2 regions of the Serratia aquatilis genome follow, and region 1 is predicted to be linked to the other one. Evidence: riboswitches for the same ligand, from Rfam matches in the RefSeq annotation. Region 1 holds a riboswitch; the other holds the start of a gene.
The links. A riboswitch is a leader RNA that binds a small molecule or an ion and turns the genes downstream of it on or off. The one in region 1 is predicted to bind fluoride.
Positions count from the first base shown of each region.

Region 2: another riboswitch for fluoride. It lies ahead of SAQUA_RS03420 (manganese-dependent inorganic pyrophosphatase); the one in region 1 lies ahead of crcB (fluoride efflux transporter CrcB).

Region 1 is NZ_CP173186.1:3,764,281-3,773,439, forward strand. It holds gene lipA (lipoyl synthase) at 1-232, shown strand, start outside; gene tatA (Sec-independent protein translocase subunit TatA) at 328-534, opposite strand; gene SAQUA_RS17110 (diguanylate cyclase) at 936-2,000, shown strand; fluoride riboswitch at 2,145-2,207, shown strand; gene crcB (fluoride efflux transporter CrcB) at 2,280-2,663, shown strand; gene cspE (transcription antiterminator/RNA stability regulator CspE) at 2,774-2,983, opposite strand; gene SAQUA_RS17125 (cold-shock protein) at 3,285-3,773, shown strand; gene SAQUA_RS17130 (YnfU family zinc-binding protein) at 4,053-4,214, shown strand; gene SAQUA_RS17135 (diguanylate cyclase) at 4,219-5,667, opposite strand; gene SAQUA_RS17140 (Ig-like domain-containing protein) at 6,702-9,159, shown strand, end outside.
Region 2 is NZ_CP173186.1:741,336-750,494, forward strand. It holds gene SAQUA_RS03380 (fimbria/pilus periplasmic chaperone) at 1-546, shown strand, start outside; gene SAQUA_RS03385 (fimbrial protein) at 610-1,149, shown strand; gene SAQUA_RS03390 (fimbrial protein) at 1,169-1,657, shown strand; gene SAQUA_RS03395 (fimbrial protein) at 1,670-2,203, shown strand; gene SAQUA_RS03400 (adhesin) at 2,284-3,111, shown strand; gene SAQUA_RS03405 (VIT family protein) at 3,159-3,848, opposite strand; gene eno (phosphopyruvate hydratase) at 4,079-5,365, opposite strand; gene SAQUA_RS03415 (universal stress protein) at 5,380-5,808, opposite strand; gene SAQUA_RS03420 (manganese-dependent inorganic pyrophosphatase) at 5,839-6,855, opposite strand; fluoride riboswitch at 6,896-6,972, opposite strand; gene SAQUA_RS03425 (hypothetical protein) at 7,116-7,574, opposite strand; gene SAQUA_RS03430 (hypothetical protein) at 8,129-8,413, opposite strand; gene SAQUA_RS03435 (spore coat U domain-containing protein) at 9,071-9,159, shown strand, end outside.

The DNA of each region.
Region 1 (9,159 bases):
CGTGGAAGTCATGCGGGATCTGCGCCGTCATGGTGTGACTATGCTGACGCTCGGCCAATATTTGCAGCCAAGCCGCCATCATCTCCCTGTACAACGCTATGTCAGCCCAGCGGAATTTGATGAGATGAAAGCAGAAGCATTGGCTATGGGATTTACCCACGCAGCATGCGGCCCGTTTGTCCGTTCTTCGTACCATGCAGATTTGCAGGCGAAAGGGATAGAAGTGAAGTAAATCGGGTAATATTTTGTTACGCTTCACCGAATAATAAAATATACAAACGGATGCCTTCAGGTATCCGTTTTTTATTCTTCAAATGGAAAGTATGCTTAAATGTCTTTCTTTTCCACGCTCTGCTGAGCAGATTGGTTTTCAGCCAAGTTTTGCGCAGGAGGAGTATCATCACCGACAGCCTTTTTAAAACCTTTCAGCGCAGCTCCCAGATCCGCCCCCAAAGTTCGCAATTTGCTGGTACCAAACAGCAAGACAATCAACACTGCAATAACCAGTAGCTTGGTAATACTGATACCTTCCATATTCACCTTCTTTATTCAACTATGCCGCAGAAAGCGGCGAGGAAACAAACATCGTTTAAGAGTATTAAGCGACTTTCCACCGGCTAAAACAAAGTGAACATGTAACAGAGTGAGATCTTCCAGAGGCGTTCTATATTCACCATACTTCAAGCTGCATGGGTGTTAGCTTCGTCCGGCTACTTGATGGGCCTCACCCCGCCGGGGCCGCTGCAAGCAGCGTTCAAATCTGCTCCAGGCACCAGTCACATAGTGGCTATGCTCCTGGCGACTCTCAGACATGCCGCCTACATGAAACTCGAATTATTTTGGGCATATGCTTTAATTATAAGGCATGTTTCCAGCTATTCTGCTTTTATTAAGGACATGATAGTCTAGTTTAATTAAACTCAGGGAGTCGTTGGATGCCAATCGCGCTATCGAACACTAATACCCGGCGTTCAGGCCTCAGTTTTGCCAAGCGAATCTATCAACCTCGCATCGTTGGCCTGGGGATTGGTTTCTTTTGCGTGCTTGCCGCTCTTTATCCTCTGCATCCACCCGTTATTGTTTGGGTCCTGCTATTTTTTAATGGTTTTATTTGGCCGCATATCGCTTATCAATTGTCAATCCGTGCCGAAAATCCATTCTCAACAGAGATCCGTAATCTTTTGATAGATTCGCTAATGGGCGGCGTATGGATTGCGATAATGGGCTTCAACGCGCTACCGACTGTGGTGATCCTGTCTATGATGGGAATGAATAATATTGCCTCCGGCGGACAACACCTGTTTTTCAAAGGATTGGCAGCCCAAATCATTGGGGCAGTAGTCACCAGCGCATTGCTAGGTTTTCACTTCAATCCCCAAACCTCCCTGCAGCAGGTATACCTTTGTTTACCGATGATTTTCATCTATCCGGTATTTCTTGGTCTAGTTACCTATCGTACTGCAAAGCGCCTGGCGGAAAAGAAGCAGGAGCTACTACGAATCAGCATGCGCGATGGCTTAACTGGCCTCTACAACCGTCGTCATTGGGAACACCTATTACATAATCAATTTGACAGTTGCCAACGCTATGAGCACGCAGCCACGCTGATCCTGATGGATGTTGACCGTTTCAAAATGATCAACGATACCTTTGGTCATGCTCTGGGTGATGAAGCCCTGATCGTCCTGGCAGAAGAACTGGTGCTGGGATTCCGTACCGTAGATATTGTTGGCCGCTACGGCGGCGACGAATTTGGTGCTGTGCTGCCTAACACAACGGCCGAGCAGGCGAGTCAGGCAATAAAACGTATCCAGGATAGATTGAATGAAATGACCTTCCGCGAGGCGCCGGATTTGAAGCTGCATATCAGTGCCGGTGTAGCGGATTACCGACCAGAAATGGGGGGCTACCAAGAGTGGTTGAAAGCCGCAGATAACGCTCTGTATAGGGCCAAGAAAAATGGTCGCAACCGCCTGGAGCATGCAGTATCACAGTGTTAACCCAGCCATTTCTCTTGCCTGCTTATGAACATAGCAGGCGATCAATCAGCGGGTCTCGCATGGCTTCCTTACGTGAAAACCGTCGATACTACAAAAGGGATGCGCCAAGGTGTAAAATTCATGATGCTTGGTGAAAACAACCAGGCAGAAAACGGAGATGGCATTCCTCCATAACCGCCATTGCTGGCTGATGATGTCTACGCAATCTCTCAGAGAGGTGCGTAGCGTTACGCCCAAACCTTTCTGAGGTTTATCTATTTCCTAAAGGGTTTATCAAGCATGTTGAGTTCTTTACTGGCAGTTTTCGTTGGCGGTGGTTTGGGAAGTATGCTGCGTTGGGCAGTAAGCCTCAAAATGAATCCATTACATCAGCATATTCCGTTAGGCACGCTGTCTGTCAATCTTCTGGGGGGGTTTATCATCGGCCTGGCCATGGCGCTGTTTGCCCGCATGACGCATATCGATAGCAATTTGAAACTGCTGATCACTACCGGTTTTTGCGGTGGCCTAACCACGTTTTCTACTTTTTCGCTTGAAGTGGTGTATTTACTGCAGGACGGGCGCTTTTTCTGGGCTATTACGAATATGTTGATCAATCTTGCCGGCTCGTTGGCGATGACACTGCTGGCCTTTATGCTGATTCGTTGGATCTGCGGGCAATAGATTGCGCCCTTCCAAGATACACGAGTCGGCGTATCTTGCGCCACACCTGGCAAATAGCCAATAAAAAACCCGCTCATAGAGCGGGTTTTAAGAATTTTGGCTACTGTAGCTTAGATAGCGATAACGTTAGCAGCAGATGGCCCTTTGGCACCGTTCGTGATTTCAAATTCTACACGCTGGCCTTCAGCAAGAGTTTTGAAACCATTGCTAGCGATGGCAGAGAAGTGAACAAAAACGTCTTTGCTACCATCTTCCGGAGTAATGAAGCCGAAACCTTTGGATTCATTAAACCACTTAACGCTACCTTTAATCTTAGACATCAAACTTACCTTTAACGTGAATGTAAGACACAAAATGTGTGTCATGTACAGTACAGCAATTAGATGGGATTTTGTCCACAACCTAGATCACATAAAATCGATAAAAAGTGAAAAAATCCGCAATCATGAAGATTTAGTAATTTCTACGGCTACCGATTGGCGATAGAGCAACCAGATCCTCCAGCGTCGACTTGAAAGAGAGCTCCTTTACCACCTAGCGCGACTCAATTCTAAGCCCTGTCACTACAGGGCATTCCGCGCTATCATAAATACTGTTTCGAACGACTTTATGAGAAAGACAATGAACGGCAAGATAACGACTTTTTTTGAAGACAAAGGCTTCGGTTTTATCACCGATGAAAACGGGGAAAATCGTTATTTTCACGTGATTAAAGTGCAAAACCCTGAGTTGATTAAAAAAAATGCTCTGGTGACTTTTGAACCAACCAACAACGCTAAAGGGCCGTCAGCCTTCGCTGTAAAAATCCAGGCACCAAGCAAATACATCACTATTGCCAATGAGAGAATTAAAATCTCCAGCATTCAATCCTTCCATACCTTCACCAAAGAACTACCGGTAAAAGCGGATGTAGATAAAGAAAATACGGTACTTTCAGTGGGTTTGCTGATGAATCGTATCCGTCCGCAGGCAGCGGAAACGCCCAAAGCTATGGAAACAGTGCGAATGCTATCGATCTTGACCTTCCAGAAGATTACGCACACCTTCTCAGAACATGAGATCGATATTGATGAAACATTACGAGCATTAAAAGCGCTATACCCAAAATAATTCGAGTTGCTTGTAGGCGGCAACTGAGCCTCAGGGATGAGGCTCATTAACCCCCAGGAGCTTACTCAGGTAAGTGACTGGGGTGAAAGACAAATATGCTTGGCAGATTTGAACGCTGCTTGCAGCGGCCCCGAAGGGGCGAGGCCCGACATGGGCCGAGTAACGCAGCCAACAACCAAGCAATTTGAAGTATGAAGAGTATATAAAGCGGAAAAACAATCAAAGCAATTTACCATGACCTGTGTTAGCGTAGGTTTTCACCTGACACAGGTACACGCCATGTCTGAATCCAAGAGCGTTAAAGGCTTCAATAACCGTACCACCCAAATTGTCTGTCCCAAGTGTGCTTATGTAACGCAACAACAGTGCTCAAAACTGCGTCAACACAACACACTGATTTGCCCTAATTGCGGCACCCAATTTGCTCCTAAACAGGGTTAATACACTATTTGAATATGACATGACTCTGGCGTTTACCGGTGGACGAGTTAAATGACTCAACGCGATTCCTGCCTTGAGTTTTGGCTCGATAAAGTGCGATATCCGCCATATTCATTAATTGTTCCAATGATTTCACTTCATTCATTGCCAAACTTGCGACACCAACGCTAATGGTGATGCGTAACTGCACATTACCATCAAGGTTCATTTCGTCGTTTTCTATCCTTTTGCGCAAATACTCTCCCAATGCAAGCGCCTGCATGCCTAATGCTCTAGGCATCATGATGGCGAATTCCCCGCCACTCAGACGGCCAAACAACTGGTCATGACGTATTTCACGTCGAAACATATGTGAGAAAGCCACCAGAACGCGATCGCCAATGGCATGGCCATGCGTATCGTTGAGCAATTTGAAATGGTCGATGTCGATCAACAGCAGTGACACGGCTTCTTTCGACTGATTTTTATGCTCCAGCATCAACCTGGCCTGCCGCATAAAGGCACTGCGCACCATTGCCCCCGTCAGAAAGTCATGATTGACACTGTGTTCCAGCCTGCGTAGCAATTTGCGGTTGACAGCAATAGAGCTGGATAAAATCAACGGGCCCATGACCAGCATAGCAATACCTAATCGTGCCGACATCAGCGTATCCATGATTGCTCCACGGGTTCCCGGTGTTCCATACAGCATCAGATTGGCAGAAATACTGGTAATTTCTGTCATACCGGTGAGGAGTGCCAACAGGGTTACCGTAAATAGCTCATAACGAACGGCACACCACAACAATGCAGGGATCGGAAAAGCAATTGCCCCCGGTCCACCAATGTACACACTGAAAGCCAACGAAAACAGCAACGCCAATAGAGGGAGACAAGCCCGCCACTGTCCGCTTAACCGAACGCGCAGCAAGTGCCTTAGGCGGGGAGCAGCCAGACAAACTGGCAAAATCAATAAGTTAGTAGAAAACTGCTCGGTAAACCAAGCCATCCAGGCATTAAATACCGTATTACTATAGCGGCTGTCGGTACTCAATAATGACAGCGAAGCAGCCACTACAGCCCCTAGCAGGCAGGCAGTGAAGACATAGAGGATTGCCTGAGGCTTTCCCATACGCCGCTGGGACTGCGGCAATATAAGCATCACCCCATAGCCAGTCGCAATCAGCGCCATATTGCAAACATTCAGCCAAATCGAAAGTGACCAACTCTCTCCAGTTATCAGGTCAGCGGCGACCATCCCTATGTACATCGCTGTCCACCCTGCCGGAGTAGCATAGGCAGGTTTGCGTATCATCAAGCCAAGCAATATGGCATTCACTGGCCAAAACAGAGCAAGCGCCCCGTACGGGCTGGTAAGAATGCCGAACAAAGAAAGCAGGAACGTCAGCAGGAATATATTAACCAGTAGTATCGTCGCAGGTAGACGCTGTTTGGGATATGTCTCAACACTCATAGTCTAATCCATGAGGTGATGACAACCGCAATGACTATTAGCATAGACACATTCCCGGCAAAGTAAGAATTGAAATAATCATCATTAAAAACAACTGAGTAAACCTGTTAAAAACCGCCTAATGCCATATTTAACCAAGTCAGGTTAACACGTTAAGCAGTTCGCATGTTTTAGGATCCTTCTTGACCCCTTCATAACACAGACAAGCATAGTATCAAGATGATATATACTCGTCATACTTCAAATTGCTTGGTTGTTGGCTGCCTTCGTTCACCCCAGTCACTTACCTGAGTAAGCTCCTGGGGATTCGCTCAGTTGCCGCCTACAAGCAACTCGAATTATTTTGGGTATAGCTCGGAAAATTATCAAAAAGTAAGAAATCAAAACAATATTGAGCATGCATTTAGAAATCTCTAACCATTACAGTTATTTTCCTGTAAATAGCGCAGAAGAGCAATGATAAATCCCGTAAAACTTCATCCATTCGTAAAGAAGCGAACACTCCTAATCACTGTTACTGAGCGGGTTAGCGGCTTTTTCATCGGTTCACGTTGTTACGTGTAGAGAAACTTTAAAAAACCTTAGGTATTCATGATCTCATCAGGCAACACTTCAATATTTTCTGACCGACTTTATTCAAACTTCAGGCTCCAAAATAACCATAATAAAAACAAGCCTACAATTATCAGTATTATTCATTAAGTTAATCTACGCTATTAAATTTGTGTTCATTTATTTCAAATAATCAGCCTGATGGGCATTTATCTTCCCATAACTAATTGAGAAATCAATAAAGCATCGAGTGCTGAACATTGAATAGGTGACCAAGTTGACTGAAAGTTACCAGCATCTGTGCATCGTACAGTATTCGTGTCTATACTTTTTACACGCCTGTTAATCTTGAATAAATTTACACTTTGCTTGTGTGTCTGTTTGACTGCCTGACGTTGTGTTCAACAATCTGCCTTACTTAAGTAAACCGTTTAATACGGAACATGAACTACTGTGCCATAAACTAGAATGGGGCAATAAACATGAAGAAACGTCGCCTTTCAAAATCAAAGCCCTTCAAAAAAATATTCAGAAAATCAAACTTATCCGTCTCATTAGCCTGGGCCAATATTGTCACACAGGCACTGTTCCCGCTGGGTGTCGCCTTCACCCCAGCTGTTATGGCAGAAACGTCAACCAAAAAGCGCGCGTCGACGCGAGAAGAGCAGGCAACGGCAACGGCCGCCACCCGACTGGCAAATGTCCTTTCCAGCAACGATGCGACGCAGTCGGCCGAATCCCTTGCCCGTGGTGTTGCAACCAGCAAGGGCAATGAAGCCGTCGAACAATGGCTAAACCAGTTCGGCAGTGCCAGGGTCCAATTGGATCTTGACGATGACATGACGCTCAAAGGCAGCGAGGTGGATGCCCTTTTTTCCATCGAGGACACCCCGAGCGCCCTGACCTTCAGCCAATTGGGGATCCACTCAAGCAATACTGATGGCGACCTCACGCTAAACCTGGGTTTTGGGAAACGCCATTTTCTTGCGGACCAAATGTTAGGCTACAACCTGTTTCTAGATCGCGATATTCAGGGGCATCACTCACGGGGTGGGCTGGGTGCCGAATACATGCGCGACAACCTGCGGCTCTCAACCAATACCTACCTGGCTCTGGACGGGTGGAAAGACTCGGAAAACCTGGCCGGATACAATGAAAAAGTCGCCAGCGGTTTTGATGTGCGTGCTGAGGGCTATCTGCCTTCGCTGCCGCAATTGGGCGGTAAGGTAAACTATGAGCAATATTTCGGCGATAAAGTGGGGCTGTTCGGCAAAGACAAGCTCCAGTCCAATCCGCGTGCCATTACCTTTGGCGTTAATTACACACCGATCCCCTTGATTACCTTCGGCGTTGACCATAAGCAAGGGACTGAAGGCCTGCAGGATACCCACTTCAATCTCGCGTTTAACTATGCCTTTGGGACGTCGCTGTCAAAACAGACACAGGCCTCGAGCGTGGCGGCCAAACGCAGCCTGGAAGGCAGCCGCTATGAGCTGGTCAATCGCAATAATGAAATCATCCTGCAGTATGAGGAACAGGCACAACTCAGCGTCTCCCTGCCGCCAACGCTACAGGGAAATACCGGGCAAACGCTCGCGTTAGAGGTTAAAACCACCAGTAAAAACGGGGTGGCACGCTACGCGTGGGATGACAGCCTGTTGACCGCCGCTGGCGGCAAGATTATCGGCAGTGGCGCTAACTGGCAGGTCACGCTGCCCGCGTATGTGCCCGGGGGTAACAACGGCTACCCGCTCAGTCTGGTGGTCTACGATAACGCCGGTAATCAATCCCAGGCGGCCCAGACGCAGATCACGGTGACCGGATACGGTGTTGAGGGTCTGCAGGCCACCCTTAGGTCTAACCAGGACACCCTGCTGGCAGACAGCCAATCGAGCACCACCCTCGAACTGGCCTTGACCGATGTGTCTCAGCAACCCCTTTCCGGCATCGCACAATACGTCCAATTGGTGAGCGAGTTTCAACCGCAGCCCCCGACAACGGCGTCCGTCACGCCGGCTAACGCGCGTATCGGCAAGAAGAGCAAGCTGAGTGAACCCGAGAACGCGGCAAGCAAGCCGAGTGCGCAAATGCATACGATAAGCAGCGTTACCGAATCGCCACAAAAGCCCGGGACCTACCTCGCTACGCTGACGGCAGGTAACCAGGAAGGCGTCGTTAACATTACGGCGATCGTGGAAGGCACGCCCCTTGCCAACACCAATGCCAAAGTGACCCTGCTCCCTGCCTCATCGACCGCCACCATCGGCGACAATGCCCTCACAGTGAGTAACAGCGGCAGCACCGTGGCCGACGGCACCACCTCGAATACCGTTTCCCTGCCGGTCACCGATGCCAACGGTGCTCCCCTGCCGGACTATGAAGTCACCTTTACCGTCACTGACACCGCAGGCAATACCACCACCGTCAGCGTCAAGACGGATAAGGACGGCATGGCTACCCTGCCAGTCACCAGTGACAAGGCCGGGACCGTCACCGTTGAGACCCGCGTCGGTGACAAAAACGCCAGTGTCAGTCTCGGCTTCGTTGCCGACAGCAGCACCGCGACCCTCGGCGATGAAGGGCTCACCGCCAGCAAAATAGCCAAGCAAGGGCCCTCTATCGCCGATGGCATTACCCCGAATACGGTTTCGTTATCAGTTACCGATGCCCGCGGCAATCCGTTGGCGGATTATGAAGTCAGCTTTAGCGTCACCGATGCCGGGGGTAATCAAACCACCGTCACCACCAAAACGGACAAGGAAGGGATTGCCACTCTGCCGGTCACCAGCGATAAAGTCGGGACCGTCACCGTCGAGGCCAGCGTCGGGGGTAAAAATGCCAGCATCAGTCTCGACTTTGTCGCCGACAGCAGCAGCGCGACCGTGGCCGACAATGCCCTCACGGCTAACAGCGGCGTTACCGTCGCCGATGGCACTACCG
Region 2 (9,159 bases), 2.4 Mb from region 1:
AAGGTGACCAGCCCGCTGACGGTGCTGCCGCCAGTGCAGCGTATCGAGGCCGGGGCGAAGAGCCAGGTAAAGATCCAGGCACTACCGACGGTGAGCCAATTGCCACAGGATCGTGAAACCCTGTACTACTTCAACCTGCGTGAGATCCCGCCAAGAAGTGAAAAGTCCAATACGCTGCAGATTGCCTTACAGACGCGCATCAAGCTGTTCTATCGGCCAAAAGGATTGGTGAAAACTACCGCCGAGATGGCAACGCCGTGGCAAGACCAACTGAAGTTGACCAAGCAGGGCGACAAGTATCTGGTAAGCAACCCGACGCCATATTATGTCACGTTGGTGGATGTGGGGAGCCGAAAGGGGGTCAGCGCACCAGGTTTTGAGCCACTGATGCTGGATCCTAAAGGGAGCGCTTCACTAGGGGTGAATGCATCTGTTCTGGGTAATGAGCCGGTGTTGACCTATGTCAACGATTATGGCGGACGCCCGGTGCTGACGTTCAGATGCGGCGGGACAGACTGTCAACTGGTACCGGAGAAGAAGCGCTAACCCAAGCCGATCGTGCCATGTCGCAGGGAGAGGGCGCGGGTCAGGTCTGCAAGGAGAGAACCTATGCAACAACACAATCCGATACCAGGCGGAACTCGCCAAAGGGAAAGACGTCCAGGGGCGAAGGGGAAATATCGCACCGGAATGCTGCTGTGCATTTTGTTAATGAGTGCTTCATCCGTCGCCAATATGCCGGTCAATATCAGAGGGACGGTTATCGTCCCACCACCCTGCACGATTAATAATAATCAGACCATCAGCGTGGATTTTGGTGATGAGGTCATGACGACCCGTATTGATGGCGTTAACTACAGACAGGCCATCAACTACACGTTGAATTGTGATATTCAGAAATCCAATAACCTGAAAATGCGCCTGCAGGGTAGCACGGCCAATTTTAATTCGAGGTTGCTGCGTACAGATAAAAATGGCTTGGGTATCGCTTTATATCGAGGCGCGCAGCCGCTGAATATCAATACCTGGTTTAACTATACCTATCCCAGTAAGCCAGAGCTTTATGCGGTGCTGGTCAAGCAGAATGGGGCGAATCTGACCGGCGGTGAGTTTACAGCATCCGCGACGTTATTAATCGATTACCAGTAAACACAGGGAGATATAAGCGATGCGGATTTTACGGTTTTCCCTGTTGGCAGCGGGTTTAATTGGTTATTTACCGTTGGTGCTGGCTGCCGGGGGAGATGTGGCGTTTCGGGGAACATTACTTGAACCGCCCCCCTGCACCATCAACAGTGGCAATAATATTACCGTTGATTTCGGGGTAAAAGTCGGCATTAAAAAAGTGGATGGCATTAATTATATGCAGAACATCAATTATGAATTGGTCTGTGAACCTAATACCCATAGTTGGGTATTAAAACTGAAACTCACAGGAAATAGCACCTCTTTTGATAATGCGGCGGTACAAACCAATATCAGCGGCTTGGGGATCAGGATCCAGCGTAATGGCCAGCCATTTATCTTGGGCAGTGAGCTTATTACTACGCCAGCGAGCAAGCCGCAACTCACTGCGGTACCGGTCCAACAGCCGGGTGTGCTGTTACCGGAAGGCCCCTTTGAAGCCGCAGTTACGCTGCAGGCTGATTACCAATAATAGGGAGGCGATATGATACGGTTCTCTACGCTGCGATTGGCGGTGATCGTTGTACTTGGCGGATTATCCGGCTTATCCCATGCGGTCGACAACGTTCGTTTTAAGGGGGCTTTGGTCGCGGAGCCCTGCACATTGCGTGTGGCAGACGAGAACATCACCGTCGATTTTGGTTCGATCGTCGAGAAATATCTTTATCTTAATGGCCGCACCTTGGGTGAGCCTTTGATATTACATCTGGATGATTGTGACATCAGCCTGGGCAATATGGTCAAGTTGACCTTTTCCGGTATTGAAAATAGCAAGCTTAATGGATTGCTGGCGATATCTGGTGCCAGCCAGACGCAGGGAATTGCCATCGGCATTGAAACGTTGCGGGGCGACCTGGTGTCACTTAATACCGGGCGTTATAACCAGGGATTAATCGCTGGCAATAATACCCTGAGCCTGCGTGCTTATGTACAGGGTGAACCCGATGCTATCAGCCAGAAAAGTATTCACCCAGGTAGTTTCACCGCCAGTGCAACCTTTTTATTGGAATATGAGTAGCCTGCTTATGGGTGTTACCCAGATCTCTACGACGTGGCTAATTGACCCGCGACGGATACGGGATAATCACAGGAGTGTTTATGAAAGCCATTAGAGTGATTCTTTTCACAGCTACGCTGCTGACAGCGTTTAGCGCCCAAAGCGCGATTTACTCTTATATCACGCGCAGTGAAGGGACACCGTCGAATGCAAAATACTGGTGGACGATTGAATACTGGGACACCGTCGATGCCACACCGAATCCGTGCTATGGCTGGTCACAATGCACGGCGTTTATCGGCCACCGGCACAGTGATGGCGGGGAGTCAGGCAGTTGGGTGTCGGACGGCAATGAATATATTGATAATATCCAGAGTTTGCGCACCGTCGGTGATGTTGGCGCTGCTTTTCAGCGTAATTTTTCGCTGCCGCGCAGCGGTACCCAAAGCCATAGTGGTCCTGCTGTGACTCAAGAGTGCGTCGGTGTCTATTATAAAGCCTCAAAAGGGACCTCGGGTGCCGGTGGCAGCCCGATGATGCCCAGCAGTTTATGTGGCATTGTCCCGCCGCCGGTGGGCAAATGTGAATTTACCGAAACCAGCCTTGAGCTGACACACGGCCAGGTTCAGTTGAAAGACATTGAAGGGAATCAGGCGCGGCAAACCGGTTATGTCCGCTGCACCCAAACCATGGATGTGATGGTTTATGCTGCTGGAGGGGGCGGTAATGGCATGGTGAACCTCCGGAGCGATGGCAGCCTGAAATCTCGTTTGACCATCGGCGGGGTGAGCGGTTCAACAGGGATCAGGATACGCGCTTTAGCCGGTGTCAAAATGCCCGTGGAGTTTGTCTCTACGCTAACTAAAGTGGGTGCTGTTGAGGCCGGTGATTTCTTCGGGTCGGCCACGGCAATCATTACTATGCCTTGAGCGGTGCTGTTTAATTGTACTTGAGCGCCGCTGGCGCTCAAATCAGCCTAACCGATGACTGAACCAAAGAGTGCGCCCACACCGGATGATACGCCCATCGCAAGTGCACTCCAGAAAGTTATGCGGATAACCCCAGGGCGTATTGGTGCTCCCCCTGCCTTGGCTGCAATGCCGCCTAGGATCGCCAGCGAAAGCAATGCGGAAAGTGCAATCGCCGGGATTGCCCAATCAGCTCTGGTAATAAAAGCTACCAGTAAGGGTAATATCGCTCCAGCAGCAAAGCTCAACGCAGAGGTCCAGGCCGCCTGTAACGGACGCGCGGTGGTGATTTCTGATATCCCCAGTTCATCGCGCGCGTGCGCCCCCAGAGCATCGTGGTTCATCAGTTTTTCTGCGACCTGTTTGGCCAGTGCCAAATCAAGGCCCCGATGGACATAAATAGAGGTTAGCTCGCGGTGTTCCCCTTGATAATCAGCATCCAGTTCCGCTTGCTCTTCGGCTAAAGCGGCTTTTTCCGTATCTGATTGGGAAGATACCGAGACATATTCACCCGTCGCCATCGACATGGCACCAGCAACCAAACCGGCAATACCCGTCAATAGCAGGCTCTGATGCGTGGCATTGGCTGCTGCCACCCCCAGTAATAGACTTGCGGTAGAGACGATGCCGTCGTTTGCGCCAAGAACAGCGGCTCTCAGCCAGCCGATTTTTTCTATGCTGTGTCGTTCTCTGTGCATCCTGGTGCTCCCTTATCTTCCGGTGTTGCGTAACCGTTGATGGCCAAGCATTTCAGGCAGGATAAACCGATAAACGATCCAGTGCTATAACCAACTTGCCTCCATTACCCTTCGGCTCAGGAGGCATTTGGTATATACCCTTCATACTTCAAGTTGTTGGTGCGCTGGCTGCGCTCAGTGACTAGCCCTTTCGCAGCTTTTATCCAACTCGAATTATATCGACTACAAAACTAGCGTTTTTTGAAGGCAGACTTACCGGCAAAAATGGCCGCATCGCCCAGTTGATCTTCGATGCGCATCAACTGGTTATATTTCTCGATGCGTTCCCCTCGGCTGGGGGCACCAGTTTTCAAGTGGCCAGCTCTGAGTGCCACGGTCATATCAGCAATAAAACTGTCAATGGTTTCACCGCTGCGGTGTGAAATAAAGGCACCCCAATCGTTGTCGTGGCAAAGTTGCACTGCATCAATAGTTTCACTCAAACTACCAATCTGATTCAGTTTGATCAGCGCTGCATTAGCCAGCTTCTCGTCGATGCCCCGTTGAATGTATTTCACATTGGTAACAAAAATATCGTCACCGACCAGTTCTACTTTGTCGCCCAGAGCATCACTCAGAATACGCCAGCCAGCCCAGTCGTCTTCGGCCAAGCCATCTTCGATCAACACGATAGGGAAATCCTTCACCAGTTGAGCGTAATAATCCGTCATTTCTTGTGCGTTGAGTTCGGCATTTTCGCTGCGAAGGGTGTATTTCCCATTGGAATAAAACTCGCTGGAGGCGGGGTCCATACAAATGACAATATCCTCACCTGGTTTGTACCCTGCTCGTTCAATGGCCTGCACAATCAGTTCCAGCGGTTGGCGGTTTGAAGCAACAGCAGGAGCAAAACCACCTTCGTCACCAACACCGGTAGATAACCCTTTTTCCAGCAACACCTGACGCAGGGCCTGGTAAACCTCACTGCCCCAGCGCACCGCATCACGCATGGAAGGCGCGCCCCATGGCGCAATCATGTATTCTTGGAAATCTGCACCTTGCCAGCGGGCATGCACCCCGCCATTGATAATGTTCATGCAGGGAACGGGCAGCAGATTGGCGCCAATACCCCCCAGATAGCGGTAAAGAGGCATATGCGATAGTTGTGCCGCCAGGCGTGCAACCGCCAAGGATACCCCGAGAATCGCATTTGCCCCCAGATGCGCTTTATTCTCTGTGCCGTCCAAGGCAATCAGGCAATTATCGATATCGCGTTGCCGACGAACATCAAACCCGAGCAGGGCATCATTAATTTCTGTATTGATGCTGTTAATTGCCTCCAGAACCCCTTTGCCACCAAAGCGATGTTTATCGCCATCACGACGTTCCATCGCTTCGCGCGAGCCAGTACTTGCACCGGAAGGCACTGACGCACGTGCAACAATTCCACCCATCGACGTCACTTCAACTTCAATGGTCGGGTTACCTCGGGAGTCCAGTATTTCTCTTGCATATACGCGTTCAATTTCATAGCTCATAGAAGTCACCTTATCTAGGGAGTTGGAATGTGTTTGATGAGTACATCAACCGATAGGTGGTTGATGAACTCTAAGGAAAAGGAGGAAAGAACCCCGAACAGGCGGTTTTTATGCCCCAACATGACCAGATCTATACCTTCGTTTTTAACCAGGGTTTCAACGTCTTTGAAACGGTTGATACTGACGATGGATTTCACGTCAAGTTGGATATTGGAGAGTTTTACCAAGTGGCTAAGCATCGCGTTTGCTTCAATTACTTCGCGAGATTGGCGATCTTTGGTAAGCGAGTCGCTGGTGTAATCCAGTTCCCGATAGTCAGAACTGATATGACCAATTGTGATCTGTGTTGCCATTTCTTTCGATAGCCGTTCAGCATGATGTAACATTAGCTGACCATCCGTTTCGTTCTGAACCAGCAACAACGCGTGCCTGTATACTTGCATACACCACCTCCTAGTAGTAGATAGACCAGATTACAGGTGTGTTGGCGATAACTTATCTTGCGGATTAAGGGTGTGTAGTTCCCCTTCCTGCCCCATTAAATCTATTGTGCATAAGCGATCTGTCAACCACGGGAGAACCTGTTTTTTTCTGCTAGTCATGCCAGCCAATGCCACTTGGCGGTGGGCAAAAATCTGGTTATCTGAGAAATAGAGAATGGAGTTTTGCTGCGTAATGTCTGTGACCATCAGCACCACCATATCCAGGCCAGCTCCACTCTTGGTGCGTTCTAGCTCCAGCTGCAGAGAAGGGAGGAGAGGGGCAATATCTGCCATGTTACGCACTTCGATTTGGGATAACAGAATGGATAAATCGTGGATTTGATAGTTTTTGGCATCACGACTGAGCAATTGTGCGGCAGATTGCCCAGTGACGTCGGTTTTCGCGGCAAGAAGCCCACTGACGAAATCGTCGTAGTTTATGTGGGCGATTTTACGCAATGTTTCGACGGCTGCCCGATCCTGAGCTGTCGTTGTGGGAGCGCTGAGCGCAACAGTATCGCTCAGAATGGCTCCCAACAGCAGCGTAGCTTGCGCTGCAGAAAGCGGCATCGGGATTTCGAGGGTGAGGATCTGCAAGATCACTGTTGCAGTGCAGCCGACAGCGCGAACCCAGACATCAGGGGGATTTTTTGTGATCAACGTACCCAAACGATGGTGGTCAATAATACCGATGACATCGCTGGCTGGCAGGGAATCCGGTCCCTGTTCAACGTCAGTAAAATCGACTAACCACACCTTCTCGTCAGTGAGGTTTTTATTTAACTGGTCTGGCTGGTTGACCCCAGCTGAATTGAGGATGTAACGGGTTTCTGGCGTTAATTCTCCCAAGCGGAAGGGTTTAGCGGAGAGGCCGCGATAATTGAGCCAGTCTGCGGTAACCAGTGCGCTGCAGATACTGTCGCTATCGGGATTACGGTGCCCGAAAACGTGAATGATCTGAGCCTGTTCTGACGGTATTGATGGGGGAGTAATATAATTTTTTTTCATAAGAATACCTGACATACCTGCCTAATAGAGAAAGCAAAATTGTATATCAGGTGTCATCATCCGGTTCGAATGAACTCGGCGGTTTGGGAAAGGTGGAACACCATCACCTTGATGCGAAGTTTATATGAAACTTATTCCGAGCGCAATAGGAATGATCCGCTGATTATGATGCTTCCAAAGTTCCAGGGGAGGGGATTTGTTTAGTGAGACATTTACTCACTCAGTACCGGGCCAGCTAACAGAGGGAGTAAATTGCCTGATTAAAAGAACTTGATGAGAGTGACAATGGATAGAAAAATAGAAAACGCTGCCGTAATTATAACACCAGGAATGCTGAAATGAAATTTAAGGTATTTGCTCCCACTCACATAGTACATAGAAGAGATACCATAGATATAAATCATATAAACCATTGATTGCAATAGTAAATCAATGGCGTTCGAGTAGTAGCTGGTAAAGTTGGTCAGGTAAATGGAGTATATTATTTCACTAGGAAAAACTAATAAAAGCACAGGTTTTATTTTTCTAATCAATCCAAAAATGACAATCAGAAAGTCTATTATAAAAGCAAAGAAAGTAATTTTTAAATTAAACTGTGGTGCAGGTGAAAAATAGTTTGACATAAAGAATATAAAGTCAAAAATAGTATTAACTGCAAGTATGTAAAAAAAAGCTAATATGATTTTTTTATGAAGGGCTAATGTTGTTTTTTTGTTCATTGTTCTTCACCAGAAGCGATTGAGCTTATGCTTTATGGTTCATCAAGAGAGCAAGGGTATTTAATACTCTATTAGTATTAGGAAGTGTAATTTTTTATTATTAAGTGTGTTAGGGCGGTGTAGAGAGTATATACTCGTCGCCCTTCAAGCTGCATGGGTGTTGGCTGTAGCCCCTTTGGGGCCGCTGCAAGCAGTGTTCAAATCTGCTCCCGGCAGATTTGTCGCTCAGTTGCCGCTTACATGCAACTTGAAGTAACTTGGGTATAGCTGGAAGGGATAATTTAACTAATTACAGAAAACTCGTTAAGCCTGGATAATACGGGGCATTATGAATGCTTTCTAATGAGGGAGTATAAGTAGCCAACAGTGAATGAGATGTGCCAGGAAATAATGAAATACTCCCAAAGGATATACTCTAAATAATTCGAGTTGCATATAGGTGGCAAGACCGCGAGTCGCCAGGAGCATAGCCCACAATGTGGCTGGGGCTAGAGGATGCAGCTAATGCCCACGCAACTTGAAGTATGACGAGTATACACAATATTAGGATGCTGTTAATTATGATGAAAGTGTAATGTCAAACTCCTTCTATTTTCGCTATTGTCGTGATCAAAATGTGAGTTAGGGTCCATTATTTCTCGACGTTCGGTTTTGCTCAACCGGTCAAACTTGTTTGGTTGATTCTCCTGAATTTTAAAGCAGGTATTGCCAATACAATGGTTTTCATTATCTTTCTGTTGCCATGAAATATCAGGTTTTTGAGGGCTGATAATACCCGTAGCAAAAGAGTTAAATGAGGCTACTATTCCAAGTAATAAAAAGGCGGTTGAGGATTTCATTGCATAGACTCCTGACTATGATGTTTTAACATCGCTTATGGATAACAATGTTGCCAGTTTAACGTGCTTATATTCAACTAAACATATACGGCTTTAATTTTCACCTGGTGATGAAGTCTGCCTGATACCCAAAAGACGAGAGGAATGTCGGTAGCACGCTTGGTTAAAAATTTATCAGGCCTGATCCTTTAGCCTTCCGTTATGGTGCCTCTGCGCTGTAATCCGAAATATTTTATGTAGATAATATAAGAAAGATACCTCCGATATTTTAATAACTATGGTTAAACATAGAATGCCGATATTTGTTGAATATTTGTTCTAATTGATTAATAAAAGGCTTATTTCATGAAGAAATTATCTATTATTATGAAAATTATCTTATGAATAATAATGAGTAAAAAAATATATCAAAAAGTAAGAAAACCAGATTTATTAGAGTAAGATAATTTTTGGTATTGAAATAAAATGTTTCCTGTATGCCTGGTGATATCAATTATATCGAATGAAAAACAATGGCTTAGGTTTTTTTGAGTGCAGGATTTTAGATAGATAAAAACGATAGATTTAATCCTTTTCATTGGTAATAACGTATTCCATTGCTTTTGTGATTAATTTAGTTTGTTCGAAAATTTTCAATGAATACCAAAGAGGGTGGAGATGAAACACCATTTTTTTAAAAGAGGAAGCCTCAGCCTGCTTCTGATGATGGCAATTCCCGTAATAGCGAATGCCAGTGTCAATAGTAA